Regions from separate parts of the Pararhizobium sp. P1_E7 genome, predicted to be linked through region 1. Evidence: riboswitches for the same ligand, from Rfam matches in the RefSeq annotation. Region 1 holds a riboswitch; the other holds the start of a gene.

Region 1 (14,655 bases):
CGAAACGTGGGGCGTTCGACCGGAGATCGGCAGGAGCGAATTCTGGGGATCGTGGAAGCTGTATTGGCCCGATGGCACGCCTTTGCCTCACGACGAATGCCCAATGGCCACAGTCCTGAAGGAAGGGCGCGCCAAAAGAGGATTGGAAGCGGTTGCCGAACGCCCCGATGGCACGCGTATTCCTTTCCTGGCATTTCCAACACCGCTCTTTGACGAAGCCGGCAATCTCACCGGCGCCGTCAATATGCTGGTCGACCTCACGGAACGAACAATCGTCAATGAGACGGCACAACGGTTTTCGGCCATCGTCGAATCCTCGGACGATGCGATTATTGCCAAGGATCTCAAGGGCACGATCATCAGCTGGAATCGTGGTGCGGAGCATCTGTTCGGCTATACCGCAGCTGAAATCATCGGCAAGCCTATAACCATCTTGATTCCACTGGATCGGCACAACGAGGAACCGGACATCCTCGCCCGCATTCGCCGCGGCGAACGCATCGACCACTACGAGACCATCCGGCGGCGCAAGGACGGGACCCTCGTCGAGATTTCCCTGTCGGTGTCTCCGATCAGAAGCCGTGACGGCAGGGTTATCGGCGCTTCGAAGATCGCGCGTGATATCACCGAGCGCAAGCGCGCAGAGGAGCTGCAGCACCTTCTCATCCGGGAAATGGACCACCGTGTCAAAAATCTGTTCGCACTGGCGAGCAGCGTCGTCTCCCTTAGCGCCCGCTCGGCAGGCACGCCGGCAGAACTGGCCTCGACTGTTCGGGACCGGCTGAACGCGCTGGCGCAAGCCCACGCATTGACGGTTCCATCGACCTGCGAAGCGAGCGGGAGAACCGAGCAGAGCACGACGCTGCATCGATTGATCGAAACGATCCTGGCGCCCTATCATACCGGCTTGGACAGTCCCCAGCCTCGTGCCGTTGTCACCGGTCCGGATATTCCCATCGGCGGTGCAGCCGTTACGAGCTTTGCATTGCTGTTGCATGAGTTTGCGACGAACGCCGCCAAATACGGAGCGTTGTCCGTGGCCGAAGGCGTGCTCAGTATCTCCTGCCGCGAGGAGGAGGACCGCTTTATCCTGACATGGACCGAGCGCGATGGGCCGCCGGTCGACCGGCAGGCCGATGGAGACGGGTTCGGCACGCTGCTTGGCAAGGCGACGGTGCGAAACCAATTGGGCGGCGAGATCGTCCGCGTGTGGAAGCCCGAGGGCCTATCGATACGGCTTACCGTGGCGCGCGATCGTCTGGGTGTTTAATAATTCCGGCGGCGCAGTCGACGATTGTCCTACCCCTCGATCTCTTCCCGCAGCATCTCCAGTTCGAGCCATTCCTCTTCCATCCTGGTGATCGAAGCGCGAAGTTTTTCGAGCTCGGCGGCGAGCGCCGAGAACCGGGTTGGGTTCTTCGAAAACAGGTTGGGGTCGGCCATTTCCTTTTCGCGCTTGGCGATTTCAAGTTCGGCCTTTTCCATGTCCTTCGGCAGGTTCTCGAGTGCGAATTTCTGTTTGAAGGAAAGCTTGCCCTTGCCGGTCTTTGGCGCAGAGGATGAGGAGTCGCTGCCGGTGGCGGATTTGGCTTTTTCGGCTTTTTCCGCGCGCTTCTTGTCGTCGGCGACGCCCTTGCGCTGCGCCATCATGTCGGAATAGCCGCCGGCATATTCGATCCAGCGGCCGTCCGGCGCGTCCGGGTTGGCCGGCGCGATGGTCGAGGTGACGGTGCGGTCGAGGAAGTCGCGGTCGTGGGAGACGAGGATGACGGTGCCGGAGAAGCCGGCGACGATTTCCTGCAAAAGGTCCAGCGTCTCGATGTCGAGGTCGTTGGTCGGTTCGTCGAGGATGAGCAGGTTGGTCGGCCGCGACAGGATGCGGGCGAGCATCAGGCGGGCGCGCTCGCCGCCCGACAGGTTCTTGATCGGGGTTCTCGCCTGTTCGGGCTGAAACAGGAATTCCTTCATATAGCCGGTGACATGGCGCTGTTCGCCGTTGACGAGCAGGTTTTCGCCGCGGCCGTCGGTGAGGTAATGCGCCAGCGTGTCCTCAAGGTTCAAGTCCTCGCGGCGCTGGTCAAGCGTGGCGATTTCGAGGTTCGTGCCAAGCTTGACCCAGCCGCTGTCGGGCTTGATCTGGCCGGTCAGCATCTTCAGGAGGGTGGTCTTGCCGGCACCGTTCGGGCCAACGAGACCGATGCAATCGCCGCGATGGACGCGGATCGAGAACGGCGCGACGATACTGCGGCCGCCATAGGTCTTGGTGATCTGATCTGCCTCGATCACCAGCTTGCCGGATTCGCGGGCATCCGAGACAGTCGCCTGGACCGAGCCTTGCGGCCCGGAATGGCCGCGGTGTTTGGCGCGCAGGTCCTGCAGCGCCCCGAGGCGGCGCATGTTGCGCTTGCGCCTTGCCGTCACGCCATAGCGCAGCCAGTGTTCCTCGCGTTCGATTTCCTTGCCGAGCTTGTGCTGTTCGATCTCTTCTTCTTCCAGCACCTTGTCGCGCCAGGCCTCGAAGAAGCCAAAGCCCTGGTTCAAGCGGCGCGACTGGCCGCGATCGAGCCAGACGGTGGAATTGGAGACCTTTTCGAGAAAGCGCCGGTCATGGGAAATGACGACGAGGGCCGAGCGGCTTTTGATCAGCTCGCCTTCCAGCCATTCGATGGTGGGGAGGTCAAGATGGTTGGTCGGCTCGTCGAGCAAAAGGATATCCGGCTCCGGTGCCATGACGCGGGCCAGCGCTGCGCGGCGGGCTTCGCCGCCGGACAGCTGGGCGGGATCCTCGTCGCCGGTCAGTCCGAGATGTTCCAGAAGATAGGCGACGCGGTAGGGATCGTCGCTGGGCCCAAGGCCCGCTTCGGCATAGGCGCGCACGCTGTCGAAGCCGTCGAAATCCGGCGCCTGGTGCAGGTATCGGATGGTGACGGAGGGATGGCGGAAGATTTCGCCGGTCTGCGGTTCGGCAAGGCCGGCCGCCATCTTCATCAGGGTCGATTTGCCCGAACCGTTGCGGCCGACGAGGCAGATGCGGTCGCCCGGTTCCACCTGCAGGTTGGCGCCGGCCAAGAGCGGCGTGCCCCCGAAGGACAGGAAGATATCGTCGAGTTTCAGAATGGGTGGCGCCATGGTCAGGCTCCCGAAAAGTCTTGAGGACGGGCAAGAATCAGCGCCCGGCCGGAGGAAAGGGTGAAGCGGACGGTGCCTTCGGCGACATTGGAAACAGTGCGCGAGGAGCCGAACGGCAGATGGAAATCCTTGAGCGGATAACGGGCGCCTTCGATCGAAAGACCGGTCAGCGTATCGAGCCCGAGGATGGAAAACAGGCTGCCCTTCGGCAGGCCGATCTTAAAGGTGCCCGGCAGAAGCGGATAGGCTTCCTCTTCGCCGGAGGTGAGGAGCATGTCGATGCCGTCTTCGGCGAGCTTGGCCGCATAGAGCAGGTGCATGAAGGCATGGTCGCTGCGTTCACCGCTAAGCGCGCCGGCCAAAATGAGTTTTTGGGCGCCGCGTGCCAAGGCGCCGGCAACGGCAATCTCGCCGTCGGTCTCGTTCTTGGCGGAGGGGTATGGCTCGCGGATGACATCTGGCCATTCGGCGATCAGGGTTTCCGGCGTGGAATCGAAATCGCCGACCCAGAGTTCCGGCTTGAGGCCCAGCACCTTGGCATGGCGCATGCCGCCATCGGCCGCAATGACGCGGGCGCCGGCCAGCTGGGCGGCGAGCCTGTCCGTCGGCGTCAGCGGGCCGCCCATCAAGATTACAAAAGCCTGTTTGCTCATGGCGCAAGGCCATAGCGTAAACAGGGGCGCAAGGGGAAGGGGCAGGCGTGTATTTGCTTATGGCTTGGCGGCCGTCACGCTATCTTCCTCTTCCCCCGCTGGCGAGAAGAGGAAGTTGACCTCGTCAATCCGTATTGTCCTTCTCGCGGGTGCTGCAGACCCGTTCGAACGATGTGACGAACCTGTCGAAGAGGTGGGAAAAGGCGGTCACGTCCTCTTCCGGCCATTCCGTCAGCACGCTTTCGATGACGCCGCGCTTGACCGCCTGTATCTCGGCCACCAGCTGCTGGCCAAGCTCGGTCATCACGACGACGATGCGGCGGGCGTCGGCCTGCGAGGCTTCGCGCCTGAGTGCGCCGCGCGTCACCATTTCGCCGACGATGCGGCTGGCGCGCGAGGGGTCGATCCGCATCATTTCGGCAATGGTGCCGACCGTTACCTCGCCCTCCGGCCTAGCCCGCCGGACGGCCTCGAGGACGTCGAGATGGGTGATTTCAAGGCTCGGCGCGACATTGCTGATGACCAGGCGGGCGAGCACCCGTCTGCCGACCATCGTCCGCCAGCGGCCCATCGATTGAGCGATCAAGGCGCGGCTGGCCTCCGGTTCCCCGGTTTCTGTGGTGTTGTCCAATGTGGAAGATGCGTGATCCATGCCTCATCCTAGCAAAACGAGCCGGTTTCATAAAGCATGAATATGCGTTGCGCATAAATGTGCTGTTGACAATTATATGCTAAGAGCACATAAATTGCCGAAAGCAACCGGATATCTCTGATGGACATGCATGTCACACCGGCGCCGCTCGTATCGAGCCCCGCGCTTCGCCTGACCCTTTTCTTCTTCCTGATGACGGCGCTGTTCATGGCGACGCTCGACAACCAGATCGTTGCGACCGCGCTGCCGACCATCGTCGGCGAGTTCGGCCAGATGGAACGCTTCGGCTGGATCGGCTCGGCCTATCTGCTTGCCACCTGCGCCGTCATGCCGCTCTACGGCAAGCTCGGCGACCTGTTCGGTCGCAAATATGTGATGATCGCGGCGGTAACGATCTTCACGCTGGGGTCGATCGCCTGTGGGCTCGCCGTCTCGATGAACACGCTGATTGCCGCCCGCGTGCTGCAGGGGCTGGGTGGCGGAGGCATCATGGTGTCGATCTTCTCCATCAATGCCGATCTGTTCGAGCCACGCGAGCGGGCGAAGTACCAAAGCTATTCCAGCCTCGTGCTGATGGCGTCCGGCGCCGTTGGTCCGGTGCTCGGCGGCACGATGAGCGACCTGTTCGGCTGGCGTTCGATCTTTCTCATCAACATTCCGATCGGCATCGCGGTGCTTGCCGGCCTGTTCATCTTCCTGCCCTATCGCCGTCCGACGCGCCGTCCGGCGATCGATTATGCCGGAGCGATGCTTCTGGCCGGTACGGTCACCTGCGCCGTGCTCCTGGGCGATGGCGCCGAACTGTTCGGCTCGTTGTTTTCGCTCGGCAGCCTGGCGATCGTTACGCTCGGCGTGGTTTGCGCGGCAGCCTGGGTCTTTGTCGAGCGGCGGGCGCCCGAACCGATCGTGCCCTTGACACTGTTTGCCAATCCGACTTTCAGCCTGATGCTGGTGATTTCGCTGGCGAGCGGCGCCGTCGGCATCGGCATGGTCAATTATTTCGCGCTGTTCCTGCAAACGACGACCGGGCTGACGCCGTCGCTCGCCGGGCTGCTGTTCATCATGCTGACCGGCGGCATCGTCTGTGGCTCGCTGACGGCGGGGCGGCTGATTTCGCACTCGGGCCGCTACAAGCCGTTTGCGATCGTCAGCGCCAGCCTGACGGTGCTGGCACTGACGATCTTCTCGCAGATCCAGCCCGGCACGCCGCTTCTTGTCATCTGCGCCGTCATGGCGCTGCATGGCATCGGCATCGGCTTTGGCCAGCAGGTACCGATCATCGCCGTCCAGAACATTGCGTCGCGCGGCGATGTCGGTGCCGCCACCGGTGCCGTCACCCTGTCGCGCATGGGCGGCGCCTCGATCGCCATCTCGATCTACGGCGCCATCATCGCGGCAGGCCTCGCCCGCGGGACGACAGCGATCCCGGGTGTCGCCGATGTCGAGAAACTGACGCCGCTGGTGCTGTCGATGCTGCCGGAAGCGACGCGCCAGCTGGTCGCGCAAAGCTATACCGCCGCCTTCATGCCGCTGTTTCTGACGGCCGGCGGCATTTCGCTGATCGCGCTGATCTCGGCCATCAGCCTGAAGGCCGTGCGGCTGCCGCAAAAGCCGGCGGCGTGAGGGGATTAACCCACCCCTTGCCACCGACCACTTGCCAAGCATTTCGCCCGGGTCTAAACCTCCTCCTGCTCTAACGGGGTGCCGTTCGTTCCTTGGGACGTTCGGCTGAGAGGCTTTGTCAAGCCAACCCGAAGAACCTGATCCGGCTTGTACCGGCGGAGGGATTAGACGGCACAATTGAGCGCCCTCTTCCCAATTTTGGATTTATAAAGGAGGCGCGGATGCGCAAGGCAATCATTCCATTCATCGCGGTATTCGCTGCCCTCGCCACGCCGTTTTCCACTTCTGCCGAAGACAAGGTGCTGACGGTCTACACCTATGAAAGCTTCACCAGCGAATGGGGGCCCGGCGCCAAGGTCGCGGAAGCGTTCGAGAAAACCTGCGGCTGCAAGGTTTCCTATGTCAGCGTCGCCGATGGCGTCGAGCTCCTGACCCGGCTGAAGCTTGAAGGCGCGTCCTCCAAGGCCGATATCGTGCTTGGCCTCGATACCAATCTCGTTTCCGAAGCCAAGGCGACCGGCTTCTTTGCGCCGCACGGTATCGATACCTCGGCCGTCAAGGTTCCCGGTGGTTTCAGCGACGATACGTTCGTTCCCTATGACTACGGCCATTTTGCCGTGATCTACGACACGCAGGTGATGAAGGAGCCGCCGAAGAGCCTGAAGGAACTGGTCGAGGGCGATGCGAACCAGAAGATCGTCATCGAGGATCCGCGCACCTCGACGCCGGGGCTCGGCCTGCTTTTGTGGGTGAAGTCGGTTTATGGCGACGAGGCCGCCGCCGCCTGGGCAAAGCTCAAGGATCGTGTGCTGACCGTCACCCCCGGCTGGTCGGAAGCCTACGGCCTGTTCACCAAGGGCGAGGCGCCGATGGTGCTGTCCTACACGACCTCACCGGCCTATCACATGGTCGCCGAAGGGACCGACCGCTATCAGGCGGCAGCCTTCTCGGAAGGTCATTACATCCAGATCGAAGTGGCCGGCATGACGAAGGCTGCCAAGGACCCGGCGCTGGCCAAGGAATTTCTTGCCTTCGTCACGGGGCCTGAGTTCCAATCGATCATCCCGACAACCAACTGGATGATGCCGGTCGCCGCCGTCAAGGAGCCGCTGCCGGAGGCGTTTAGCAAGCTGGTGACGCCGGAAAAGACATTTTTGATGTCGTCCGACGAAGTTGCCGCCAACCGCAAGGCCTGGATCGACGAGTGGCTCGCCGCCATGAGCAAGAACTGATACGGTCGGGGAGCGACGGTTTCCTCTTCTTCCCAGAGGGGATCGTTGCATAACCCTGGCGCATCCTTGTGTTGGTCGCCGGTGAACCTGCCTCTGCGCCGCCAGCCCATTTGGACTGCGGTGCCAACACAGGCAGGGGATCACATCTCAGCGATTTGCAACGGTCCCCTTGAGAGGGAAACAGGGAGCATTCAGTTGCTCAAGCGCTGATCTTCTCTGCCTGCCGCTGGAAGACATGGGTGAGAAACCGGTCCATCCAGGCGCGCAGCGGCGCGTCGTGGTCCATGCGGCCTTCCAGATGGGCGCGGCCGAGTTGCGCACCGGGCAGTTCGAACCGGTGCGCGCCATGCACGACCCAGCGATGCATCATTACCCGCGTCAGTTCGCCATGAAACTGGATGCCCCAGGCATTGTCGCCATAGCGGAAGGCCTGGTTGGGATAGATACTGCCGGAGGCGAGCAGTTCGGCGCCCGCAGGCAGGTCAAAACCTTCGCGGTGAAACTGGTAGACCATCGACGGCCATTCCATCAGGGCGCGGCCTTTTTCGGTGGCGTGCAACGGATACCAGCCGATTTCCGCCTGCCCTTCATGGTGCGGAGCGACCACGCCGCCGAGATGGCGGACCAGCATCTGGGCACCGAGGCAGATGCCGAGGAAAGGCTTGTTTTCGGTCAAAGGGACGGAGAGCCAGTCGATTTCGCGGCGGACATAGTCCTCTTCGTCATTGGCGCTCATCGGCCCGCCGAAAACGACGGCGCCGGCATGCCCATCCAGCGTGGCGGGCAGGGGGTCGCCGAGCACCGGGCGGCGGATATCGAGGCTGAACCCCTTTTCCAGCAGCAGGTGTCCGACACGGCCGGGGCTGGAGTGTTCCTGATGCAGGATGATCAGGACCGGCTTGCCGGTGTTGCGCCCATAGAACGTGCGGTCGTCGAAAAGCATTTCACTTTTCCTGTTGCGCGGTGGTCTCCTCCACGATGTCCAGCTTGGCGGCCACCTCCTGCCGCTTGATGATCCTGTCCCTGCCGGAAACGCCGAGCAGATCGGCGATCCGCCAGATCACGTGGTCTTCCATCTCGCTGCGCTTGCCATCGGCATAGACAATCTCCCACAGCATGCCGACGAGGTCTATCCGCTGCTCCTCGGAAAAATGCCGTTTGATGTCGGAGGTGAAGCGGAAGAAGTCGATGGCCTGGCTTTCGGCGGTTTCGCCCGCGGCGATCAGCGCGTCGAGTGCCGCATCGTCCAGCTTGTAGTGATCCTTGATCATCGAGCGCACCTTTTTACGCTCCTTCTCGTGGATTTCGCCGTCGGCCTCCATCACCTGGATGCAGAGCGCCATGATGGCGATCCGGCGGTCGCCCGGCTCTATCGCCGACGGCCCGCTGCCGGTCAGATTATCGAGGAAAGTTCGAAAACGTTCAAACATGCTTTTCCGTCAAAAAAATTTGGGTTTCTTTTCAAAAAAGGCGAAATGTCGTCTTTTCCAATGACTTGTTGTTGTCATCGCGAACACCGGGATCATCAGGCGGACGGCCGAAGAAGGGTTCGACGACATTGTCCTCTTTTTTGCCTTCAGCAGGTTTGGCTGGGGCCGTCCTTGTTGTCGGCGGCTGGCGCTCGACTTTCACCGTCTGCGGCACGATCACCGATTCGCTCGGCGCCGGCACGGCGATGGTCCTGACCGTTTCCGGCGCTGTGTCTCCGGCTTCGATCACAGGACTGGTCTTGAACGGTGTTGCGGCTCGTTCAGGCTGCGGCTCTTGACGCGGATGGACCACCGCAACCGGCGGCAGGCTGCGAATCGCAGCGTCTGCGGCGTCGGGCGTGCCTTCCTCGACCGGCCCGGCAATCTGGGCGATCGGCTGCTTCCATTCAAAGGCGTCGAGGCGGCCGCTGACCGGCGAGACCGGCAGCCATTCCGGCGCTGTCACACCGTCGGCGGTCCAGGCCGGATCGCGCGGGCTTTTCAGCGCCTGGTTCATCCAGTGGCGGATACGGCCGTCATCGCCGGTATCGGCTTCCTCGATATCGGCGAGCAGCAGAAAGACGCCCTCATTCGGCTGGATGCGGGCGGCGGCCTCCGCCTTGGAGCGGGCAAGCGGCAGTTGGCGCGCTTCGAGCGCACTTTCGGCAACGGCGGCGAGCGCCACGGGGTTGTTGGGTCTCAACGCCTCCAGCTTATTGGCGCGCTTCAACCGGTCGGCGGCCGAATCGCCGCTGCGAGCGCGGACATAGAGCCTGGCGACTTCCGGATGCGGGTCCTGTTTCCAGAGCTTTTCCAGGATGGCGGCCGCCTTGCGCAGATTGTCCTCGCGAAACAGCGCCTTCGCGGCGACCAGTCCGGCGGGTATCAGGCCTTCGGCAAGCTTCAGCGCCGCCGACGCATCGTCACGGGCGCCCTTCGGATCGGCTTCCAGCTTTTCGGCGGCGCGGGCGGTCAAAAGCACGGCCTTCTTGCGGTCGGCTTCCTTACGCTCGATGACATGTGCCGTGCGGCTCTGGTCGAGGAGGCGGATCGCTTCATCCCACTGGCCGGTCTGGCTGCGATAGTCCAATGCCGCCAGCGTTGCCCAGGGCAGGTGCGGCGCCTTGTCGGCGGCGCGCTCGGCATATTGGCGGGCCGCTTCGTTGGCGCCCAGCCGCTTGGCTTCGAGATAAAGGCCGCGCAGGCCGAGTTCTCGGGTTTCCGGATCGTCGGCCATCAGCTCGAATTTCTTGCGGGCGTCGTCGTATTTGCCCTCGATCAGCGCCGTCTGCGCTTCAAGCAGGTGGATCAGCGGCTCCTGGTCGGAACTCAGGAACCCATGGGTGCGGGCGGTCATCTTGCGGGCAAGCGCACTGTCGCCGGCCCCGGCGGCAATCAGACCGGTGGAGAGCGCCTGATAGCCCCGGTCGCGCTTGCGGGCGCGGAAATAACGCGAGATCGAATGGGGGGAAAGCCAGACGACACGGAGGAACCACACGACAATCAGAACGGCCGCGATCAGCGAGGCAAGCAGGGTTGCCGCCACCATCAGGCTCATCTCGATGCGTTGGCCCTGCCAGATCAGCGACAGTTCGCCGGGACGGTCGGCCAGCCAAGCAAAGCCGGCACCAAGCGCCAGAACGATGAGGACATAGAACAGAATACGGATCATGAACTCCTCCTTAGCCCTGGTTGGCCGTCATGGCACCGGCAACGGTGGCGCCGATCAGACCCTCGACGCGGATACGTTGGTCGAGCTTCGTCTTGAAATCGGTACCGGCTGCCTTTGCGGGCTCCGGCAAGGCGGCCCATTCGAGGCTCGCGCCCTTCAAGTCGCCATTGGTCAGCTTGTCCTCGATGCGGGCGACGACGGCTTCAGGGCCTTCGCCCTCGACGCTGCCGACGGGGCGGATGCGGATAGCTAAGGAGGCGCTGTCCATGAGACGAGAGAAAATTCCCTGATTGGGATCGCTGTGCTGCGTTGCCTCCAGCATCGCATCGGCAACCGCCGGGAAATCGCGCACCAGATCGGCGCGGGGCGCGATGCCGGTCTTGGCATCTTCGGCGAGACCGGTAACGGCCGGGTCGCTCGCGGCGATGCTCTTCAGCGCGTCCAGTTCGGCAAGGAACGGTCCGCCGCGGTCAATCGCCGTCTTCAGCGCGGTGACGGCCACGGCGCGGGCCAGCTGAACGTCGCTCGCCGGTTCGTCGATTTTCTTTTCTGCGGCATCAAGCCGGGTCGAAAGCTCGGATTTCGCCGTCTCGGTGGATTGCTGCGCATCGGCCAGCGCCGATTTCAGCGTGGCGATCTCGCCGGTCAGGTTGGCAATCCGGGCATCGAGTCCCGAAACATCGGCGGCCGCGCCGTTTCCGGCTTCAGCGGCCGTCTTTTCAAGCGCGGCGATACGGGCCTCAAGCGTGCCGAGATCGGCGGCCGCCTGCGGAACGGGTGCTGCGGCAAGCTGGGCCTTGAGGGCTTCGATATCGCTGGCAAGGCTCTGCTCGATGGCCGTGTTGCCACCGCCCGGACCAAGCGAGGGCATGACGCCAGCATATTGCAGGCCGCCGGCGCCGACAAGCGTGATCAACCCACCGAGGATGCCGGCGGCAAGGGCGCCTGAATTGGACACGCGGCGCGGTTCGGCATGGAACGGCCGGGCCGGGTGTTCCGCCGCTGTTGCGGCCGAGGTCGGCTCTTCGGCAAAGGCTGCCGCTGCAGCCTCGGCGCGCGCGTCCTCTTCATCGGCCTCGGGCGCATCATTGTCTTGTTCCGGAATGTCGGCCGGCTCGGGAATGTCGGCGCGCACGGTTTCATCGGCTTCGCCGGCGCGGATTTCAGCCGCCTCGTTGACAACCGCTTCGCGTTCAGCGGCGGCATCGGTTCTGTCCGCGCCTTCGGCTGCCGCCGTGTTGGCTTCCAGGTCGATCGTCAACGGCTCCTGATCGGATTTCGAGCGGCGCGGAGGTTTTTCCGGTCCCATGATGATCTCTTTCCGTTATCGCATGAACGTGACGTACTGTCTTATACCAAGTCTCTATCATCGAGACTTGGTATTAAACCTAGACATGCGGCAGGGATAGGGAAAGCCCCCAAGCGACAATTCCTTGCCTGCCCGTTGCAGTGAGCAGGCGCCGTTGCTCCTTGCCGAAACTGTCAGAGCAGGGCGAGAAGCGCCTCTTCGGAGGGCTCCGTGGCAATGGCGACCGGACCGAAGCCCGAGGGTATGGCGTTTGCGACATGCTCGCTCAGGCAGATCAGCCGGATACCGGAAAGCGCGCCTGCTGCCTTAGGGGAAAGCAGGGCGAAGAAATGCCGTGCTGTTTCGTGCGAATAGAACAGGGCCACGTCCGGGATGGGCGGGCGAAGCAGCCGTTCGACGGTTTCGGGCGCATAGGCGATGGCGGACATCCGGTAGGTTTCGGCCGTGCGGCAAGCGATGCCCGCTGCCCGCAAACCGGCCTCGAAAGCAGGCGAGCGCGGCGAGCCGGCAAGATAAACAAGGCCGCCGGCGAGGTTTGCCGATGCGGCTGTGACGATCCTGGCCAGGGACACCCCGGTGCCGCTGCCGGAGATAACCGTTCGGAAGCCCATTTGCCGCGCCGCCTGCGCGGTTGCCGGCCCGACGCAGTAGACGGGTGTTTGCAGATACGGCGCAAGCTCGGCCTTTTCGGACGCAAGGGCGCGAAAGGCCTCGGCGCTGGTCACCGCAATGGCGCTGTGGGGATGGGCAAGCGCCTCCAACGCGGCCTGCGGCTGATGGACGGCTTCCATGACCGGCAGAAGCACGGCCACGTGCCCCATCGCTTCGAGCCTTGCCGCCGTTGCCGCCGCCGAAGGTTGCGGCCGGGTGACAAGAACGCGCAAGGGGACAGGCATGGCTCAGGTCCAGCTCGAAAAGAAATCCGGTCCCGCATCGATGCGGATATCGTCACCGGCTTTTGCGCCGAGCTGTTCGGCATCGGATGCCTTGCCTTCGGTGCTCACGCGAAAAGACTCGCTGCCGTCCGGGGTCAGGACCATGCCGGAAAAGCGGATCGTGTTGCCATCGGAGACGGCGTAGCCGGCGATCGGCGTGCGGCAGGAGCCGTCGAGCGTTGCGAGAAACGCCCGTTCGCAGGTCACGGCTTCATGGGTTCTGCGATCATTGACCGCTTCGAGCAGCGCATTGACCTTGCCGTCGCCGATGCGGCTTTCGATACAGATCGCGCCCTGCGCCGGCGCCGGTGGAAATATCTCCGGATCAAGCAGTTCGGTCGGCACATTGTCCTTGCCCAAACGCTTCAGGCCGGCGAATGCCAGAAGCGTCGCATCAACCTGCCCTTCCGCCAGTTTTCTCAGCCTTGTATCGACCAGGCCGCGATAGGTGATGACGTTGATATCCGGGCGCAGACGCTTGATCAGCGCCTGGCGGCGCAGCGACGAAGAGCCGATGGTGGCGCCTGGCGGCAGGTCCAGGAGTTTCGCGGCGGTACGGCCGACAAACGCGTCGCGGGCGTCCTCGCGCGGCAGATAGGCGGAAAGGAACAGGCCGGCCGGCAGCTTGGTCGGCATGTCCTTGGAGGAATGCACGGCAAAATCCAACCCGCCGGAGATAAGCATATCCTCCAGTTCCTGGGTAAAAAGACCCTTGCCGCCGATCGCCGCCAGCGAGCGGTCGGTGATCCGGTCGCCCATGGTCGACAGCACGACGATCTCGAACATTTCGGACGGCAGGCCATGCACGGCCATCAGCCGGTCCCGCGTTTCATGGGCCTGCGCCAGCGCCAGGGGACTGCCCCGCGTGCCGATCCGGAAAGGTTTTGTTTGCATCCACTGCGATCCGTTGTTACCGGAGTTCCGTGTATCCGCCTTTCCCCGCGACCGCAATATTCGAGTAAACTGCCCATGTCCGCCCGCCTGCGTATCCTTGGTATCGAAACAAGCTGCGACGAGACCGCCGCTTCGGTCGTCGTGCGCGATGAAAACGGTCATGGCGAGATCCTTGGCGATGTGGTTTTGAGCCAATTGGAAGAGCACAGCGCCTATGGCGGCGTGGTGCCCGAGATCGCCGCGCGTGCCCATGTCGAGGCGCTCGATACGCTGATCGAGGAGGCGCTTTTGCGCGCCGGCGTGACACTGTCGGATATCGATGCGATCGCCGCCACCAGCGGCCCGGGTCTGATCGGCGGCCTGCTTGTCGGGCTGATGACCGGCAAGGCATTGGCGCGCGCCTCTGGAAAACCGCTCTATGCCGTCAATCATCTGGAAGGCCACGCGCTGACGGCGCGGCTGACTGACGGGCTCGCCTTTCCCTACCTGATGCTGCTCGTTTCCGGCGGCCACACGCAGCTCATCCTTGTGAAGGATGTCGGCGTCTACGAGCGCTGGGGCACCACCATCGACGATGCACTGGGCGAAGCCTTCGACAAGACGGCGAAGCTGTTGGGCCTTCCCTATCCGGGCGGTCCGGCCGTCGAGTATGCGGCAAAAAGCGGCAACCCGGACCGGTTTTCCTTTCCGCGTCCGCTGGTCGGCGAAGCCCGCCTCGATTTTTCATTTTCCGGTCTGAAGACGGCCGTTCGCCAGGCAGCCCAGTCGATAGCACCGGTGAGCGAGCAGGATATTGCCGATATCTGCGCCTCCTTCCAGAAGGCGATTTCGCGCACGCTGAAGGATCGCATCGGCCGGGGGCTTGCCCGGTTCAAGGCGCAATTTTCCGGCACTGTCGAGCATCCGGCGCTGGTGGTTGCCGGCGGTGTTGCAGCCAATCAGGTGCTGCGGGCAACGCTGCAGGAACTCTGCGACAAGAACGGCTTCCGTTTCATCGCGCCGCCCTTGCAACTGTGCACAGACAATGCGGCGATGATTGCCTGGGCAGGTGCCGAACGGATGGCGGCGGGATTGCCTGCGGATGATC
Region 2 (14,655 bases), on a different contig from region 1:
CCAGCGCACGATGCTGCTATAGCTCAGGGGTAGAGCACTCCCTTGGTAAGGGAGAGGCCGAGAGTTCAAATCTCTCTAGCAGCACCAGTTTCTTTTCCAATCGCGTCAAGAACATAGCATTCTCAATATGTCAGCGGCTCCAAGGATTGTCTCCACAGGGCCTTGTCGTGTCTCTGGCGATCTCACACGCTTGTCTCTATCCCACTATTTGTCGATTTGAACGTTTGATCGTGGAGGGAAGGTATTCCTGGCACGCAGCTTGTGCGCGAACGGCCGGCGTGTCTGCCGGCCGGCTCTCAGGCGCAGCGCTACGGTGTCATATCGACCCTTAGCGCCTCGTTCGTGATAGCGCGGATGCGATCCGAGAGACTTTCCAGACTTTGCTGCGGCGACGCTCGCTGCAGAGAGCCAGGTATTTGCGTTCGTAACTCATCATCGCCGCTCGGATATCAGAAACTCCATGATACGTGGAGCTTGCCTTCCCATACGTCGAGGTCGTCCTGGCCAAAGCTTAAATATCCGCCTGTCGCCTCGATCTGGAGATTGTCGTTCCACAGCATTCTGAATCCGGAGCGGAGTGAAAACGCCCACGGTGACGGCGTTGCCTCGGACAGATCTCCCGTCAGAATCTTTCCATCGTTCGGCCGCTGAAATTCATGCTGCGCGCCGACTTCGGCAAAGACCAGAAATGGTTGACCGTCCGACAAGCGGAAGTACCGACTGACCTCCGTCGATAGGGACAGGACGCCATAATTATAGCTGTCACCCGGAAGGGAAACGCTGACAGGAAGGTTAAGGATGCTACCCGAGAGATCATAATCGTCGTTTTCGACGTGTGAGAACATCACGGACGCCTTGGGACGGAGGAAATACGCTCCGAGCTTATATTGGCCGTGCAGAGAGATGTCGCCGGAAAAACGCTCCGAATCGTAGTCGCCGCTGAGCACGCTCAGGTCTACGTCGTTACTGAAACGACCATAGGTTAGGGATCCGTCGATGGCCCAGTGTTTAGACAGGCGATAGGCCGCATACGGTCCGAAGCTGAACCCGTCGGTATCGATATCCAAAGAACCGTTGAAGGCATCGGTGGAGCTGTCCTCCAATGAAAAGGACATTCCAACGACAAGGTTGTCGGCAATCCGACGGTCGAGACCCAGGTCCAACGAACGGGTAAACGTGTCGCTGTTGCGGTCGTAGCGTTCGTCGGAAATGTCCGCGAACCGCCCATCCCACCAGAAATTCCAAAGCGACGGCGCCGCCAGATCCCGGCCGGGCGTCAATGGCACCTGGGATGACTGGCCCGCACTCTGTGCTACCGCTTCTTCGGCAGCGAGGTCCCGGCAGATTGGCAGGTCGCGCTGTTGCTTGTTGGAATTTATCGACCGAGGGTCGATACAGGTATCCGGCGTCTGGGCTGCGACCACGCGGCCGCCTCTGGTGGCGGTCGGGGTGCGCGGCGTGAACCCCGGAAACACCGGTTGCGGGTCGATGTCCGGTCGGCCATCGGGCCAGTCGAACGCCGGAAACACCGGCTGCGGGTCGATGTCCGGTCGGCCATCGGGCAAGTCGAACGCCGGGAACACCGGTTGCGGGTCGATGTCCGGTCGACCATCGGGCAAGTCGAACCCCGGGAACACCGGTTGCGGGTCGATGTCCGGTCGACCATCGGGCAAGTCGAACCTCGGGAACACCGGTTGCGGGTCAATATCCGGCCGGCCGTCGGGCCAGTCGATGTTCGGAAGGATGCCGCTACGCACCTGGTTCTGCGAGTCGAGCAGGCACGGTTTTCCGCTTGAGATATCATAGAGTTTGTGCGTCCCGCCGTTCCCGTTCGAAACGACCGGCGAAAGCGAGAGGTGGAGGCCACGTTTGTCTTTGTTCCAAGTATCGACGGTTTGATTGCCCTGAGCCGCGTCAAGGCCAAAGGATCCAGGGCTGGTTCCAGAAAGCCAGACGGAACGGCTCCCCCCTTGCGTATTTCCAAGATACGCCAAGCCCCCCCCGTGAACCGCAGTTCGCGGCAAATGCTTCGCCAAAGGTCCCCAACGTGGAGAGGCTGACGATCAGCGTCCCAACAAAAAGGACATTAAACCACGCTTGTCGATAGATACGACTCTTACGCATGTTTCGCCACAACCTATCGCATCGCGCTTCCCCATCTGGTGGCAAGTTCGGCGTCCAACTGCGTCGCGAAGTCGGCACATAAAAACTACTCCGATGTGGCAGGGGCTTACCTCCAGCGTGATTCCGCCTTGTTCCGTAAGACTTGGAGAATTCATTTTGTGCGACGCTGTCATGTCGTTCGGCAAGATGCAGCCCAAAAACATTAAGGCCGGCGCTGCTGGCCTTGGCTAAGTTCTTGTAGCGGGAACCGCCTACTAACCCCCTCTAGGTCCGACATAACAGCAACCTTTAAACTCCTTTTCTGCTGTCTTACGCTCTCCCAGTTTCGATCAATTTGGGAGATGCGAACATGTACGAACATGTTCCTTGAGGTGTTCCGGAAGCTGTTTCGGCAAGATGCCATTCAAGATGAGGACAAGCTTTGCCCCGCATCGACCCGAAACTGATCCCGCCAGCCGGGTAGCGTTGAGCAAGACGTGGTGGATACCATGACAGAGACGATTTCTCAGGAGGCCGGGGCTTCCGCCCGGCAGGCCCCCTCGCGGAACATCGGCGAGTTTCTCTCTTCTTGCGGCGGTCCGTTCTATCGGTTGCAAGGGCAACTTCCGTGAATTGCACGGCTGAACCGTGCAAAAGCCGTGCACTTTGTTCTCGTCTGCTCGCGTAGCAAACCTGGCCAGCAGGAACCTGATGGGACACGAGCGCGATTTTTTAATGTGTCTTACTGTAGAGATTGCCCACAGTGCCCTGATTGAGGAAACCTGCCGTGAAATTGTTCGACTGGCTGATGGGATATAAACCGGCGCCGAAGGGCGTGGACCGCCAATCGACGGCAGCGCTTCGCAAGAATCTTCTCGCCATCAATAGAAAGACTGCGCCGTTCATCATTCGTGACGGCAAGCCGGAAGGCGTCGATCTCGTCGCGGAATGGAAGATCGTTGATGCCCGCTGGTATGAACTATTTGCCAAAGCCGGGCTGCAACGGGTGTTCAAGGTGTTGATGAAATTCGATGCTGCCGCTTGCGAAATCCGCGCGGTCGATCAGGAATGGTCCGTCGAATGGCGCGCCGGCGTGCCCGCGCTTGCATTGAGTGCTAATGCGTTTCGCGGCCGAAAGTGGGAAAAAAGCTTCGACATGGTCTTCGCCTTCAAGGAAGATTTGTCCTACGGCAAGGTTTACGAATATCGCTTCGATACCGCCGAAATAAAGACGCCCCTGATTGACGCCGCTCATCGGGCCGGCTGGAGTTGGAGAAGCGTGGCGTTCGGGAAATTGTAGGCCAGCGTCTAGACCGTGCCATCGCTGCCGGCAATGTGCCGCCGCGGGTATCCTGCGGAAAATACCGGTCTATGCCTTCCCCGATGGCCTTTCGTCTCTTCCTGCCCACAGTGCGCCGCGTTCAAACATCGTCTTCATCTGCGGCACGTCGAATTCGTCAGCCGTATGGCCGAGTGCGCTGTAGAAGACGCGGCCCTTGCCGTAGTGCCGCTTCCAGACGACCGGCATGACGACGCCCTTGATCCCATCGAAATGCGCACCGTCAAACGTGGTTGTTGCCAGCACCTCGTTGCTCGGATCGACATGCAGGTAATATTGCTCGGAACGGTAGGCAAAACTGCCGATGCCGGCGACGATCGGATCATCCGGCTTGGCGATGTCGATCCGGTAGTCGATGATGCCGCCCGGATGGGAAACCCATTGGCCACCGGTCATGAACTGGTATTCCGGCTCGTTGCGGAAGCTGTCGCCCATCGTACCGTGAAAACCGGCAAGGCCCGTGCCGCCACGGACCGCAGCGACGAGGTTTTCCAGTTCCGGCTTTTCGATCGCCGACATGGTGATGACGGGAACGATCAGGTCGAGCCGGGCAATCTGCGGATCGGCAAGGGCTGCTGTTCCCTGTTCCAGCCGCACGTCAAATCCATGGCCGGTCAGGATCTCCTTGACGATATCAGCGCTGCGGGCGGGCGTATGGCCTTCCCAGCCACCCCAGAAGATCAATGCCGTCTTGCTCATGATGCCGGTCCTATTTCGCTGTGCCGAAAGGCAGATCGCTGCGCATCGGTGCCGGCTGAGATCGACGGCGCCGATCATGCCCGTTCCGATTCGTCCGCATGGTCTCCTGCCACGATGCGGCGCCATTGTTGACGTGCCGCAACGCGTTTGTCACCCCCTTCCAGCCAGGAAGCATCATCCCGCCGGAGGCTGGAGACGGAACGTTCCGCGGGTGCGTTCGCTTGGCCATCCTCCTTTCAAAAGAGAGGATGCGATTCTGTGTGATTTTGGTGACTGGTGGCCGAGATGTTGTGGGCGCATGATCCGGGCTGCCGGGCTGCCTTTGAAATGTCCTAATAACAGGTAAACAGTTGAACGTCCGTCATCCGCAACCGGTCCGCGCCTTGGGCTTGACCTGCGTTCATTCCCTCAGCTGGGCTGGGTTGCGAAACATGCGATGACTTTTAACGAATCTATCGACTGAACGGCCGCATTGGCGGTCACGGTTTGAGAAGGAAAAATGATGAAGAGAACTCTCGCTTTGGCGTTGACCACCGCGACCCTGGCTGTGGCGGGCGGGTTTGCCGCTAAGGCCGCCGATCTGGCAGCCGGCGCGCCTGCTCCGAGCTATGAAGAGAGCGATACGCGCGGCGGCGTCAAGATCGGTTACCTTGAATGCGATGTCGGCGGCGGCGCTGGTTACGTTCTTGGCTCGGCCAAGGACATCGATTGCACGTTCCATTCGTCCATCGGCGGGGAGCGCACGGATCATTACACCGGTGCTGTCAGGAAGATGGGTGTCGATCTGGGCTTTACGACGCGCAGCAAGCTCGTCTGGGCGGTGCTGGCGCCGACGGCCGGGTACCATCAGGGTTCGCTCAGCGGTCTCTATCAGGGCGCGAGTGCGGAAGCGACCGTTGGAGCCGGCATCGGCGCCAACATCCTGGTCGGCGGCACCTCGGGCTCCATTCACCTCCAGACGATCAGCGTGACGGGGCAGCTTGGCCTCAATCTTGCTGCCGGCGGCACATCGGTGACGCTCACAGCCGTCAACTAAAACGTCTCGCTTTCCCCCTCCGTCACTTCGGAGGGGGAAAGCTCAAAAGCTGGCTGTGCGTAAACATGCCGCCTCAATTCAGTCTGCCAGTTCGGGATTGTCCGTGCGCAAGCTTTTGGGCCTGAGCAAGCGGATGGCTTTGCCCGCCGGGCTGCTCTGGAGCTGCAGTGTGCGCGTAAAGAAACGATTGCCGGAAGCCACCCTGCCGATATTCACGATTGCCGCATGACCCAGTTCCTGCTCCATAAAGGTCAGGACTTGCTGGTAGGCATCGCGATCCAGGGTGTCGAGTGCCTCGTCAATGATGATCCAGTTTGGTTTGTGCAGTCCGAGCCGCGCAATGGCCAGAAGCCTGATTTCGACTTCGTTGAGCTTCAGCCTCGTCCGCATGTCCTGATCGAAGCTGTTTTGTAACTTGCTGAGACCAACCCTGGACAAGACCGATACCAAATCGGCTTTTTTGAAACGGCCTGGATTTTCCGGATAACTGAGGACGTCTTCCAGCGTGCCGGGCGGGAAATAGGGCGTTCGCGGCACAAAGGCGATGTCTTCGCCGCGGGGTAGGGCAATGCGCCCGTGTCCCCAGGGCCAAAGACCGGCCAGAGACCGGAAGAACGGCGCTTTTTCAACATCTGAGTCACTGGTCACGAGAACGCGGTCGCCGGGCCGGATTTCGACATGCTGATCGGCGAGCTTGATGCAGCCCGAGGGCAGCGCAATTTCCAGGCGGTCGATGGTCAGGCGGTCGCCGTCAGCCTTGGCAAATTCGATGCGCTTGTCGTTTTCGTGCCGTTCGTCGGTCATCAGGATGGCAGACCGGAAGGCGGCGACGCGAAGCAGTGTCGCCCGCCAGTCGGCGATGCTGTCGATATTATCGACAAACCAGCGCAACGACGCGTTCACCTGGTTGAACGCGCCGACAGCCATCATCAGGCCACCGAAACTGAGACCGCCGTTGAAATAGACCGGGGCTGCGATGACGATCGGCGCGACGACAGTCACCCAGCCATAGCCGGACGTGACCCACGTCAGCCGTGTCAGCGCCATCATCAGCTTGTTGCTGATTTCCAGAACCGAGGCGAGATCGCGCTGCAGACGGCGCTTTTCGTTGCCTTCGCCGGAGGACAGCGAAACCGCCTCTATATGCTCATTGACGCGCATCAGCGAGAAGCGCAGGGCAGCTTCCCGCGCGTAGTGTTCGCCGTTGATCTTCACCAGAGGACGTCCGACGAACCAGCTGAGCGCCGCCGCTGTTCCGGCGTAAAGAAAGGCCGCCCAGACCATGTAGCCGGGGATGTTGAGATCGTAGCTGCCGATATGAAAGATAAATCCGGCCGAGAGCGACCACAGGACGCCGACGAAGCTGGCAAGCAGAATGCCTGACTGGAACAGCCCGACGGTCAGGCCAGCCGTCAGGTCGGCGAGATGGCGGGCGTCCTCATGCACACGCTGGTCGGGGTTGATGCCGATGGAGCCGGCATTGGCAAGACGAAAGGCGCGCGCGGGCTTCATCCACTCGCCGATGAGATCGAGCGTCAGGCCTTCTCTCAGCTTGATGCGGACCCACTGGTTGAGCCAGGTCTGCAGCACATTGAGGATCAACAGCGTCCCGGCAATCTGGCCAAAGGTGACGAATTGCAACAGGAACGCCGACAGATCGCGCCGCTCCAGCGTATCGTAGAAGGGCTTATACCATCGGTTCAGCAGGATCTGCCCGAATGCGGTCGCCAGGATGACGGTGACGATCCCGATGGCGAGCCATATGATGGTCTTGCGGACAGGCGAGGCGATGAAAGCTCGCTGCATCATGCGGAGCTGCTCGAAAAATGGCTGCTCGTCGTCTGTCTCTACACGCTGGTTACTCTTACCGTTCATGTCATGCGGCATCGGCGCGAATCTCTCCACCACGGTCTTCACCTCCGAAATATAGCGCGTCTGAAGCGCTACCCCTAAGAAAGAATAGCAGGGGAGCATGGTGCGAAGCAGTCCAAAGGACTCGATTGCCGGCTATCATCGCAAATTGACGGGGAGATTGCTGTTCACATTTCGCGGAGCATGCGGTGCACAAAGGCTTTGCCTTCCGCGACTGCGACGCAAAGCGTGTCGCCGAGGGCCAGACGGGCGGCGATTGCGCTGGCCAGCATGCAGCCGGTGCCGCGCATTGTCGCGGCAAGGCGCGGCGAGGCGAAGGATTGACCGGCATGGTCCGCCCGGAAGAGGATATCGATGGATTCCGCCCCATCGCCATGCCCGCCCTTCACCAGAATTGCCTTTGCCCCCGCCGCCAAAAGGCTTCTGGCCTGATCGTCCACGCTGGCCGAAGATGGGGTTCCTGCCGATGCTGCCAGCACCGAAAGCTCCGGCAGATTGGGCGTGATGAGGGTGCACGACCGGAAAAGCCGACGCAGGCTGTCCGTTGCGTCCGGGGTCAACAGGGCGCGGCCGGATGTCGACACCAGAACCGGATCGAGAACCACTGGAATGCCGGGATAGTCCACAAGCACCGCCGTAACGGCGGCAATCGTTGCTGCGGTCGCCAGCATGCCGATCTTGATGGCTGCGACAGGATTGGCTGACAACGCGGCGCGCATCTGCTGCGCGACACGCTCTGGCGCCACGGCATCGACATGCTGGACATGATCATGCGTCTGGACGGTCACGGCTGTTATCGCCACCGACGCCTTCACACCAAGGGCCGCCAGCGTCTCGATATCGCGAACGATACCGGCGCCGCCGGAGGAATCCGAGCCCGCGACCGCAAGCACATGCGGCATGCGCTTCAAGCGAGCCACCTCATCGAAAGCGGGCCGTGCGCGCGATCCACTCCCGCACGCGTGCTTCAGGATCGGCATTGAGGGTGATGTCGGTGACGACGGCGGCGCTGTCGGCGCCTTGGGCAAAAACGCTGTCGATACGACCGATTTTGATGCCGCCGATTGCCACCAGCGGCAGGGAGCCGATGCGGTTCTTCCAGCCGCGCAATTTCTCCACCCCCTGTGGCGCCCATTTCATCTTCTTTAGGATTGTCGGCCAGACCGGCCCAAGCGCCACATAGTCTGGTGCTGCCGCAAGCGCCGTCTCCAGCTCGGTCTCGTCATGGGTCGAGACCCCGAGTTTGAGTCCGGCAGCGCGAATCGCGGCGATATCGGCCTCCACGAGATCTTCCTGGCCGAGATGGACGAAATCGCAGCCTTCCTCGATCGCCAGCTGCCAATAGTCGTTGACAATCAGCTGACAGCCATGTGCCGCGCAAATGGTCTTCGCATGGCGAATCGTCTCGCGCAGCTGAACCTCGCTGCAATCCTTCATGCGCAGTTGCACCAGTTTCACACCGAGCGGCACGAGGCGGTCGATCCATTCGGCGCTATCGACGATCAGATAAAACGGATCGAGCTTCATGAAAACACCGCCTTGCCTATAACCGGGGTTGAGGGCACCGCCATGTCGCGCGGCTCCAGCATGCCGGCGTGAAATGCCGTTCGTCCCGCCTCGATGGCGCCGGCGAAGGCCGCGGCCATGGCGGCGGGATCCCCGGCACCCGCAACGGCGGTATTGAGCAGCACGGCATCGAAGCCCAGTTCCATGACCGTCGCCGCATGCGACGGCCGGCCGATACCGGCATCGACGATCAGCGGCACATCGGGGAAGCTTGCCCGCATGCTGCGCAGCCCCGGCAGGTTAACCGGCCCCATGGCCGAGCCGATCGGCGCACACCAGGGCATCAGCACCTGGCAGCCCGCTTCCAGCAGCCGTTCCGCCACGACAAGATCGTCGGTGGTGTAGGGGAAGACCTTGAAACCTTCATCGCTGAGAATACGCGCCGCCTCGACCAGCGCGAAGACGTCGGGCTGCAAGGTGTCGTGGTTGCCGATCACTTCGAGCTTGATCCAATCGGTGGCAAAGACCTCGCGGGCCATCTTCGCCGTCAGCACGGCTTCCGAAACCGTGTGGCAGCCCGCAGTGTTGGGCAAAACCCTGACACCGAGCGTGCGGATGAGCTCGAAGAAGGCGCCGCCGGCGCGGCTGCCAGCGGTTTCCCGGCGCAGCGATACGGTGACGATACCGGTTTTCGAGGCGCGGACCGCATCGGCAAGGATGGCGGGCGAGGGGTAGCGCGCGGTGCCGAGCAGCAAGCGCGAAGAAACGGAGGTTCCGTAGAGCGTCAGCATCGTCATCCTCCCTGCATCGGCGAAAGGATTTCGACACGGTCACGGTCAGACAGTGCGAAATTTGGTCTGTCCTCGCGGTGCACCAGTTCGCCATTGACGGCGGTCGCCAGCCAGTCGCCCTCGAAATCCAGAGAGACCAGAAGGTCGGAAAGGACGGAAATATCGGTTTGATGGTCTTCGCCGTTGATCGTCAGTTTCATCTGCCTGCTCCGATCTGAAGGGGATTGATGTGGGGTGGATTGGCAAGCGGGATACCTTGGGAAGAACGGGGGGCTCGTTGCCAAGTTTGCGAATCGTGCGAGGCGGCGATATGGGCGGCGACCTCCATGGCAATCGACGGCGCCAGCAGAAAACCGTGCCGATAGAATCCGTTGACCCGGATGGTCTCGCCATTGCTTTCGAGGCGCGGCAGGTTATCGGGGAACGCGGGCCGTACACCGGCGCCGGTTTCGATCACGCGCGCCTCACCGAATGCGGGGTGCAGCGCATAGGCTGCGTTCAGAAGTTCCATCAGCGAACGCGCGCTGACCGGGCCGCGATCCTCGCTTTCAATCATTGTTGCGCCGACCATGAAGACACCATTGCCGCGTGGCACGATGTAGAGCGGAATGCGCGGATGCAAGAGGCGGAGGGGGCGGGACAACGTCACATCCGGCGTCTCCAGCATCAGCATTTCCCCCCGAACGCCCCGCAAATCTGCCGTTTGACCTATGCAATGGGCTCCGGTGCAATCGACGATATGGTCGAACCCCGCGCCTGAAAAATCCGGAGCCACATTGAAATGAAACCGCACGCCCATCGCCGCCAGCTTGCCGAAAAGGCCGGTTATCGCGCGCCTGGGATCGAGATGCGCTTCTTCGCGGAAGAAAAGCGCCTTGCGGAACCTGCCGGCAAGGTCCGGTTCCAGGGCGGAGATGTTATCATTGCCCAGCCAGTCGAAGGTGGACGTGCGGGTGGCGAAACGGGATAGTTCGGCCGCATCGCGTGGTGGCGCGACCACCAGCGTGCCGTTGCGGACGACATGGCCGGGCAGGGCGCCGTCCCACCAGTCTGCAGCACGGCAGCCGAGCGTTACCACCGCTTCAGGCGCGCTTTCCCGCTCGCACCAGGGCGCCAGCATGCCGCCGGCAAACCAGGAGGCGCCGCCGCCGGGCCGGGCCGCAATCTCGGCAACCGCGACCTCGATGCCTTTGATGGCAAGTTCATGGGCAACCGTGAGGCCGGCAACGCCGGCCCCCCTGATCAGGACGCGCATGGTCACTCTCCGGCCGGCGCAACCGTTCCATCGGGCCCAAGCGGCATATAGAGCGCGCCACCCGCCTGGAATTTCGCCGCCATCGCCTCCAGCCCTTCCTTCTGTGCCTCGGCACGGATGTCGTGGGATATCCGCATGGAGCAGAATTTCGGTCCGCACATCGAGCAGAAGTGCGCCACCTTGTGCGCTTCCTTCGGCAAGGTCTCGTCGTGGAAGGAGCGGGCTGTCTCCGGATCGAGAGACAGGTTGAACTGGTCCTCCCAGCGGAACTCGAAGCGGGCACGTGACAGCGCATCGTCGCGCAACTGGGCTGCCGGATGCCCCTTGGCGAGATCGGCGGCGTGGGCGGCGATCTTGTAGGTGATGACGCCGACCTTGACGTCGTTGCGGTCGGGCAGGCCCAGATGCTCCTTCGGCGTGACATAGCAGAGCATCGCCGTACCGAACCAGCCGATCATCGCAGCGCCGATACCCGACGTGATGTGATCGTAGCCGGGAGCGATATCGGTCGTCAGCGGCCCCAGCGTGTAGAAGGGTGCCTCGCCGCAGACTTCCAGCTGCTTGTCCATGTTTTCCTTGATCTTGTGCATCGGCACATGGCCGGGACCTTCGATCATCACCTGGCAGTCCTTCGCCCAGGCGATCTGGGTGAGTTCGCCGAGCGTTTCGAGTTCGGCAAACTGCGCGGCGTCGTTGGCATCGGCGATCGAGCCGGGACGCAGGCCGTCACCGAGCGAGAACGTCACGTCATAGGCGCGGGCAATGTCGCAGATCTCGTCGAAATGCTCGTAGAGAAAGCTTTCCTTGTGGTGATGAAGACACCACTTGGCCATGATCGAGCCGCCGCGCGAGACGATGCCGGTAACGCGGTTGACGGTGAGCGGGATGTAGGAGAGCCGCACGCCGGCATGGATGGTGAAATAATCGACGCCCTGCTCGGCCTGCTCGATCAGGGTGTCGCGATAGACCTCCCAGTTGAGGTCTTCGGCGATGCCGCCCACCTTTTCCAAGGCCTGGTAGAGCGGCACAGTGCCGATTGGAACCGGCGCGTTGCGGATGATCCACTCGCGGATATTGTGAATGTTGCGGCCCGTCGACAGATCCATGACGGTATCGGCGCCCCAGCGTGTCGCCCAGACCATTTTCTCGACCTCTTCCGCCATCGACGAGGTGACAGCGGAGTTGCCGATATTGGCATTGATCTTCACCAGAAAGTTCCGGCCGATGATCATCGGTTCGGATTCCGGATGGTTGATGTTGGCCGGAATGACGGCCCGTCCGCGGGCAATCTCCTGGCGAACGAACTCGGCCGTAACGTGATCCGGAATGCGCGCGCCGAAACTCTCGCCGTCGCGGATGAGCGCTTCCTTCGCTGCCTTGCGGCCGAGGTTTTCGCGAATGGCGATATATTCCATTTCCGGCGTGATGATGCCGGCGCGGGCATAGGCGATCTGGGTGACGGCCTTGCCGTCCTTGGCTTTCAATGGATGGTTGCGGATTGGAAATTCCGGCGTCAGCCGTTCGCCGGTGGCAAAGCCGTTGTCTTCTGGCTTGACGTGCCGGCCGTCATAGGCCTCGACATCGCCGCGTGCGACAACCCAGGCCTGACGCTGCCGGGGCAGGCCCGCGTCGATCGAGACGATATGCGCCGGGTCCGTGTAGGGGCCGGAGGGATCATAGACGGTGACGGGCGGTTCGCCCGATGTCGGATGCACGGAAATTTCGCGCATCGGGACACGAATGTCCGGGTACAGTTCACCCGGGATATGCACCTTGCGCGAGGCCGGCAGAGGGCCGGTCGTGACGGTCGGGGTAATGTTCTTTGCGGCAATAGTCATGGTTGAGGCTCCAAAGGTTGGAGACCCAGTCATCAGAGCCGGAATGATGAAAAGACGCTGACAGGAATCCGCACGCAGAGTCCCAGTCGCTACAGCGCTTGCACCGTCCCTACGCCAGTATGAACTGGATCAGGTTCAACGGGTCACTGCGCTGCTTGAAGGTGGCAAAGCCACCTGTCACGCCAGCAGAATCTCAGCCCCTTGTCGGGACCCCCCTGGTGAATGCGCCAAGTTAGGCATAGTTTTGGACAGAGCGTCAAGGGCCGTCCGGCGCGTCGATCTCCACTCTTCTTCCGGTTCCAGCTCGAAGACTGTGAAGATGTCCAATGATTTCAATCGCGGTCTCGACAGCGCCGTCACGGCAAATTATCTATAAAAAATGACCTCAGCGAGCGAAGACACGATTGCCAGCCGCATCAGCCGCATCCTTGCCGATAGGATCGTGACTGGACAACTGGATCCGGGCACGAAGCTGCGGCAGGACCATATCGCCGAGGAATTCGGAACCAGCCACGTGCCCGTGCGCGAGGCCTTCCGCCGGCTTGAAGCGCAGGGTCTTGCCGTCAGCGAACCGCGCCGCGGCGTGCGGGTCGCGTCCTTCGATTTGAAGGAGGTTCGCGAGGTCGCGCAAATGCGGGCAGCACTTGAAGTGCTGGCGCTTCGCCATGCGGCGCCGCATCTGACGCCCGCCATTCTGGATCAGGCCGAGGAGGCGACGGTCGCAGGCGACAATTCCCGTGATGTCCGCTCGTGGGAGGAGGCCAACCGCCGCTTTCACACGCTGATTCTGACGCCGTGCGGCATGCCGCGCCTTTTGGCTGCCATCAGCGATCTGCATGCCGCCAGCGCCCGTTTCCTGTTCGCCAGCTGGCGGTCGGAATGGGAAGTCCGCACCGACCACGACCACCGCGCCATCCTGGCGTTTCTGCGTCAGGGCAATATCGAAAACGCCGCTCCCGTTCTCGAGCGGCACGTGCAATGGATCGGGCAAAAGCCGGTCCGCAATGCCTCCGGCACCACGCGCGACGCCTTCGCCATCGTCGGCTGAAGCCATTTTCCATTTTCTTTTCCCATGATTTTTGCCGCTCCCGGCGCATCCGGCAGGTTTTGAAAGCCCGTATTGCGTGAAATTAATGGCTGCGCACCAAAAAGTTGGTTGCGATTTTATGGCCTCCGCTAAATTATAGATAATATTATTCTTTAATCTATCATGTGGGGTGCTTTGATGCTGAGAGAAGAAAACCGATCCGACATCTCGGTTGAACAGGGCGGGATAGGCGGCAGATCCTGGCAGGATGGCACCGAACCCACAGGGGTTTCTCTCGATCAGGCAAGAATTATCTATAATTCTCCCTTCAACGATTTGCTTTTCCAGGCGCAGACCGTCCACAGAGCGCATTTCGATCCGAACGCGGTGCAGATCAGCCGGCTTTTATCGATCAAAACAGGCGGTTGTGCCGAAGACTGCGGTTACTGCAGCCAGTCGGCACATGCCCCGACCGGCCTCAAGGCCTCCAGGCTGATGATGGTCGAAAAGGTTCTCGCCGAAGCGCGCAAGGCAAAGGATGAAGGCGCCAGCCGTTATTGCATGGGGGCCGCCTGGCGCAGCCCCAAGGATCGCGACATGGAAACGCTGGTGGCGATGGTCGCAGGCGTCAAGGCGCTTGGGTTGGAGACCTGCATGACGCTCGGCATGCTGTCGCCCGAGCAGGCGGGGACGCTGGCGGATGCCGGCCTCGATTATTACAACCACAACATCGATACGTCCGAAGAGTTCTATCCACAGATCATTACCACGCGCACCTTCGCCGACCGGCTGGAAACGCTCGCCAATGTTCGCGAGGCCGGCATGAAGGTTTGCGCTGGCGGTATCCTGGGCATGGGCGAAACGACGGACGACCGCATTTCCATGCTGGTGACGCTCGCCAACCTCCCGGAGCCGCCGGAAAGCGTGCCGGTCAACATGCTGATCCCGATCCCCGGCTCAAGGCTTTCCAATGCCGAACCGGTCGATCCGGTTGAATTCGTCAGGACCATCGCGCTCGCCCGCATTCTGATGCCGCGCTCGCATGTCCGCCTCTCGGCCGGGCGCACCCAGATGAGCGATGAGATGCAGGCGCTCTGTTTCTTCGCCGGCGCCAATTCGATCTTTGCCGGCGACACGCTGCTGACGGCTGAAAATCCGGGCGAGGACCACGACACGGCCTTGTTCCGCC

The links. A riboswitch is a leader RNA that binds a small molecule or an ion and turns the genes downstream of it on or off. The one in region 1 is predicted to bind thiamine pyrophosphate.
Region 2: it holds a riboswitch for thiamine pyrophosphate, as region 1 does, so the genes downstream of both, thiC (phosphomethylpyrimidine synthase ThiC) here and thiB (thiamine ABC transporter substrate binding subunit) in region 1, are expected to answer to the same signal.

The regions. Positions count from the first base shown of each region.
Region 1 is NZ_JBFUBH010000023.1:17,702-32,356, forward strand. Features, by position in the region: gene AC1D17_RS19035 (PAS domain S-box protein) at 1-1,270, shown strand, start outside; gene AC1D17_RS19040 (ABC-F family ATP-binding cassette domain-containing protein) at 1,300-3,129, opposite strand; gene AC1D17_RS19045 (thiamine diphosphokinase) at 3,132-3,782, opposite strand; gene AC1D17_RS19050 (MarR family winged helix-turn-helix transcriptional regulator) at 3,907-4,434, opposite strand; gene AC1D17_RS19055 (MDR family MFS transporter) at 4,555-6,057, shown strand; TPP riboswitch at 6,122-6,238, shown strand; gene thiB (thiamine ABC transporter substrate binding subunit) at 6,279-7,289, shown strand; gene AC1D17_RS19065 (glutamine amidotransferase) at 7,489-8,232, opposite strand; gene AC1D17_RS19070 (tellurite resistance TerB family protein) at 8,234-8,719, opposite strand; gene AC1D17_RS19075 (heme biosynthesis HemY N-terminal domain-containing protein) at 8,751-10,430, opposite strand; gene AC1D17_RS19080 (COG4223 family protein) at 10,441-11,739, opposite strand; gene AC1D17_RS19085 (uroporphyrinogen-III synthase) at 11,913-12,635, opposite strand; gene hemC (hydroxymethylbilane synthase) at 12,639-13,568, opposite strand; gene tsaD (tRNA (adenosine(37)-N6)-threonylcarbamoyltransferase complex transferase subunit TsaD) at 13,644-14,655, shown strand, end outside.
Region 2 is NZ_JBFUBH010000009.1:9,247-23,901, forward strand. Features, by position in the region: tRNA gene AC1D17_RS12260 (tRNA-Thr) at 13-87, shown strand; gene AC1D17_RS12265 (autotransporter outer membrane beta-barrel domain-containing protein) at 450-1,994, opposite strand; gene AC1D17_RS12270 (hypothetical protein) at 2,891-3,403, shown strand; gene AC1D17_RS12275 (ThuA domain-containing protein) at 3,473-4,141, opposite strand; gene AC1D17_RS12280 (DUF992 domain-containing protein) at 4,644-5,177, shown strand; gene AC1D17_RS12285 (ABC transporter ATP-binding protein/permease) at 5,256-7,085, opposite strand; gene AC1D17_RS12290 (hydroxymethylpyrimidine/phosphomethylpyrimidine kinase) at 7,217-7,951, opposite strand; gene AC1D17_RS12295 (thiamine phosphate synthase) at 7,971-8,576, opposite strand; gene AC1D17_RS12300 (thiazole synthase) at 8,573-9,346, opposite strand; gene thiS (sulfur carrier protein ThiS) at 9,349-9,546, opposite strand; gene thiO (glycine oxidase ThiO) at 9,543-10,601, opposite strand; gene thiC (phosphomethylpyrimidine synthase ThiC) at 10,604-12,439, opposite strand; TPP riboswitch at 12,528-12,666, opposite strand; gene AC1D17_RS12320 (GntR family transcriptional regulator) at 12,819-13,487, shown strand; gene bioB (biotin synthase BioB) at 13,665-14,655, shown strand, end outside.